Regions from separate parts of the Gottschalkia purinilytica genome, predicted to be linked through region 1. Evidence: riboswitches for the same ligand, from Rfam matches in the RefSeq annotation. Region 1 holds a riboswitch; the other holds the start of a gene.
What was found. A riboswitch is a leader RNA that binds a small molecule or an ion and turns the genes downstream of it on or off. The one in region 1 is predicted to bind glycine.
Positions count from the first base shown of each region.

Region 1 (2,211 bases):
TTCTAAAACTAAAGATTCTACAATTCCTTCACCTTTAATTTCTTTTACTTGAGTGTCCCATATAAAATCAATCTTTTCATTTTTAAATGCCTTTTCTTGTATAGACTTAGCTGCTTTTAGCTTATCACGTCTATGTATGATTGTTACTTTTCTAGCAAACTTGGTCAGAAATATAGCTTCTTCAACTGCAGAATCTCCACCACCTACTACATATACATCAAAATCTGTGAAGAAATCCCCATCACAAGTTGCACAATATGAAACACCTTTACCAGTAAATTCTTTTTCACCTGGACATCCTAATAGCTTTGGTTTAGCCCCTGTAGCAACTATAACACTTTTAGCTTGATATTCACCTTTGCTACCTTTTATAATTTTCACCTTATCAGTCAAATTCACTTCTTTTATTTCATCCACAATTCTTTCTGCACCAAACTCATCTGCTTGACTAACCATTCTTCCTATTAGTGATGGTCCTGTAGCATTTTCGACAGAACCTGGATAATTAGCTACTTCATTAGTAGTAACTATTTGTCCACCTGGCTTTTCCTTTTCTATGACAAGCGTTTTCATCTTAGCCCTTGCTGCATATAGTCCCGCTGACAATCCTGCTGGACCGGCTCCTAATATAACTACGTCATAAATATTACTCATCCACATCACTCCTTTAGTTTTATGTTTCAAATATACCCATTATTATTATGCTTTATTCTGGGTAGTATTTGTTACAATCTTTTCTATACATCTTAGTAAGACCATAGATTTTTTCTATATGAAAAGATAAATTTTTTTATCTACGAGTGAGCAACGAAAATTCCAACGTATAACGTATACAGAATACAAAGTCTAAGTTATTAGTTTTATTAATTTTCTTATTTAGATATCTCTGGATAATACATTGTCTACTAAAGATAAGTCTACTACTTGAAAATCATCTAGTATTAATTGATTCCAATCGGGTGTTTGTTTGTTCCTTATGAATTTTTTAGCTGTTAAAATACTACTTTCTATAATAATTATTGAGTCAGTATCAACACTACTATATTTCTCTTTTGTAATTAATACAGTTTTATAAGGAGTCTCATTAGGTTTTAAACTACTTGATAAAGGATGCGTAAGTAATTTATGTCCAATATGTATCTTATCCCTTATTATATTCAGTATTTCCAAGTAGCTTACTTCATAATATTCAACATTTTGATTATTTGCATATTTTTCAAATACTAATGGATTATTTGTTATTAATATTATATTCACCTATTTCACCCCTTGATTGTTAAAAAAACAACTATTATCTGCAAACAAAAAACAGAATAGAGACTATTGCCTCCACTCTGTCTATGTAACCTGAGAGATTCTTCTTTTTCAAGAATTGCTCCTTCGGTGCTATAAGCTTTTCAGAGTACTGTCCAAATACGGTCCTTTTGCCTGAGAGTTTCATCAAAAGCGGCAAACTTAATGACTTACCCCTTCGGCGCCAATTATTGGTCTCTCCCGCATTTTTCAACCAGTAAGCTTTATTATGTTAAAATTTTTTAATTGTTAAATTAGAGTCAATCACTCTTCACACTCATTATAATATAAAAACCATCTATACACAATACCATTTTCATAAATTTTATTGATACTTCTTGTATTAATTAATAATATTTTATGACTTTTAGTCTATTTTTGTTAGCTTAAAAGGTTTATTAATAATATATATCTTTTTATTAATATTTCCTAACATCAGTTTTTTTATCAAAGTTTAATGTTCTTTCAAATAAAAAAAGTAAGGAAAATAAATTCCTTACTTTTTATTCTAAAGCGTCTAATATATACATTGCTATATTTGAACAATGATCTCCAACTCTCTCTAGATTACTTATTATGTCTAAGTAAATTATACCTGAACTTGGTTGGCATCCTTGATGGTTAAGTCTTTCAATATGACTTGCTCTATATTTCTTTTCCATTACATCTATTTCATCTTCATCTCTAATCACTTTTCTAGCTATATCTGGATCTGCTGTTTTAAACGCTAATAATGCATTTTTATATAATTCTTGTATCTTATCAAACATTAAACGAAGTTCTTCTATAGCATCATCGCTAAACCAAAGATTGTTATCTATTCTATACTGTGTAAGTTCTGCTATATTATCAGCATGATCTCCTATACGTTCAATATCATTTATCGCATGAAACAAAGTCGTTACAGTAACATTTTCT
Region 1 is NZ_LGSS01000001.1:297,879-300,089, forward strand. It holds gene trxB (thioredoxin-disulfide reductase) at 1-654, opposite strand, end outside; gene CLPU_RS01465 (GrdX family protein) at 877-1,257, opposite strand; glycine riboswitch at 1,331-1,405, opposite strand; glycine riboswitch at 1,407-1,507, opposite strand; gene CLPU_RS01470 (Na/Pi cotransporter family protein) at 1,797-2,211, opposite strand, start outside.

Region 2 (2,211 bases), on a different contig from region 1:
CTGATACTGGTAAGTATGAATCTGAAGCAGCTTTAACTGATTCGATAACTCCAAATACGTCTCCAGCGTTTAATTCATCATCAACAGCTGGTAATTCAACATAAACGATTTCCCCTAATTGATGTTGAGCATGGTCAGTAACTCCAATGTAAGCTTCATTTCCTTCTACTTTAATCCACTCATGATCTTCTGAATATAATAATCCTTCTACTATTTTACTCATTTTAAAATTCCTCCTTAAATACTCTTTATTTTTAATTTCAAAATTATTTTAACAGATTGTTTTATATTAGTAAACTTTATATAGTTTATTTTTTGCTTAAGAATCTTTTGCTTATAACTTTTGCTTTAACTGGCTTATTTCTTATAACTACATCGAATTCAGTTCCTAATTCTGTGTACTCTATATCAACTAATGCATTTCCTATGTTTTTCTTAACTGTAGGAGCAGCATATCCAGTTGTTACTACACCAATTTTTTTGCCATCTACTTCTACTTCGTATCCATGTCTTGGGATTCCTCTTCCTATCAATTCGAATCCTACGATTTTTCTTTTTAATCCTTCTTCTTTTTGTTTAGCTAAAGCTGCTTTACCTATAAAGTCACTTTCTTTCTTTAACTTAACAAACATACCATATCCAGCTTCTAGTGGAGTTATATCTGCTGAAAGTTCATTTCCGTAAAGAGGTAATGTAGCTTCAAATCTTAATGTATCTCTTGCTCCTAGTCCTATAGGTTTTATTCCTTCTTCTTTACCATTTTCCATTAATGCTTCCCAAATTGTTTCAGCATCTTTGTTATCAAAGTAAATTTCGAATCCATCTTCTCCAGTATATCCTGTTCTTGATACTAAACATTTAGCACCTGCAACATTCACATCTCTCTTTAAATGGAAGAATTCGATTTCATCTAAGTTTGTATCAGTTACTTTTTGTAAAACTTTTTGAGCTAATGGTCCTTGAATAGCTACTTGTGATACATCATCTGAAATATTTTTGATTTCTACATCAAATTGTTTTGTGTTTTCTAATATCCATTTAACGTCTTTTTCGATATTAGAAGCATTTATTACTAGTAAGTAATGGTCTTTTGAGTATCTGTATGCTAAAAGGTCATCAACAACTCCACCATTTTCATTACACATGAATGTATAAACTATTTGTCCATCAACTATAGCTTCTACATCATTTGTAATTAAGTATTGAACACATTCAGTAGCTTGGTTTCCTTTGATTTCTACTTCACCCATGTGTGAAACATCAAATAAACCAACTTTAGTTCTTACATTTTCATGTTCTGGATTTAAGCCTTCAAATTGTACTGAAAGTGCCCATCCAGCATAGTCTACTACTTTTCCACCATATTTTTGGTGCATGTTATAAAGAGCTGTTTTTCTTGATTCTGACATATTAAATCCTCCTTTTCATTGTATAAAAAGTTTTCATTACCTATTTACCCTAGTTTCTTTATAATAACAATAAATATATTAAAAATATATTAAAAAAAGGAATATAAAGACATCACAAATAAGTGCCGTTATATTCCTCTGTTTACTAACCTGAGAGCTTCTACACTCTTTGTGTATTTCTCCTTCGGTGTCGAAAAGTCGATCTCTTCAGAGTCCCATCATATAACGCTCCTTTTGCCTGAAAGTTTCTATAGAAATTTGGCTCTTTTCATATTGCTTCTTCGGCTATCCTTTCAAAAGATATCTCACGCTATAGTCATCTGTTCTATGTTTAGTTTTAATTTCTAATATTTACCCTCAGCCTAAATATTACAATATTTCTTTTAGATTTTCAATGATTGATATTTTATTAACTTATTTATCGTAGCTCCATTTTATTCCATAGATACCAATACTAGCTTCTTCACACCTTCAGTATCTTTTATTTCATCTATAAGTTCTTCTATACTCTTTTTTAAATTATCTTCTTCAAATGTAATACTAACATTTGCAATACCGTTTATAGGTATATCTTGATTAATAGTAAGCACATTTCCACCATTATTAGATATTAATTGTAGTACATTTGATAGTACCCCTTGTAAATGACTTAACAAGAAAGACAATGTAACCTTTTTTCCACCTGATCTCTCTTCTAAAGTAAATACATGATCCTTATACTTATAAAATGTACTTCTACTTATTCCTACGTTTTTTACAGCCTCAGTTATTTCTTTAATTTGCCCTGTTCTTAATAGCTCCT
Region 2 is NZ_LGSS01000015.1:31,550-33,760, forward strand. It holds gene gcvH (glycine cleavage system protein GcvH) at 1-223, opposite strand, end outside; gene gcvT (glycine cleavage system aminomethyltransferase GcvT) at 309-1,409, opposite strand; glycine riboswitch at 1,626-1,729, opposite strand; gene CLPU_RS13135 (ACT domain-containing protein) at 1,844-2,211, opposite strand, start outside.
Region 2: it holds a riboswitch for glycine, as region 1 does, so the genes downstream of both, gcvT (glycine cleavage system aminomethyltransferase GcvT) here and CLPU_RS01465 (GrdX family protein) in region 1, are expected to answer to the same signal.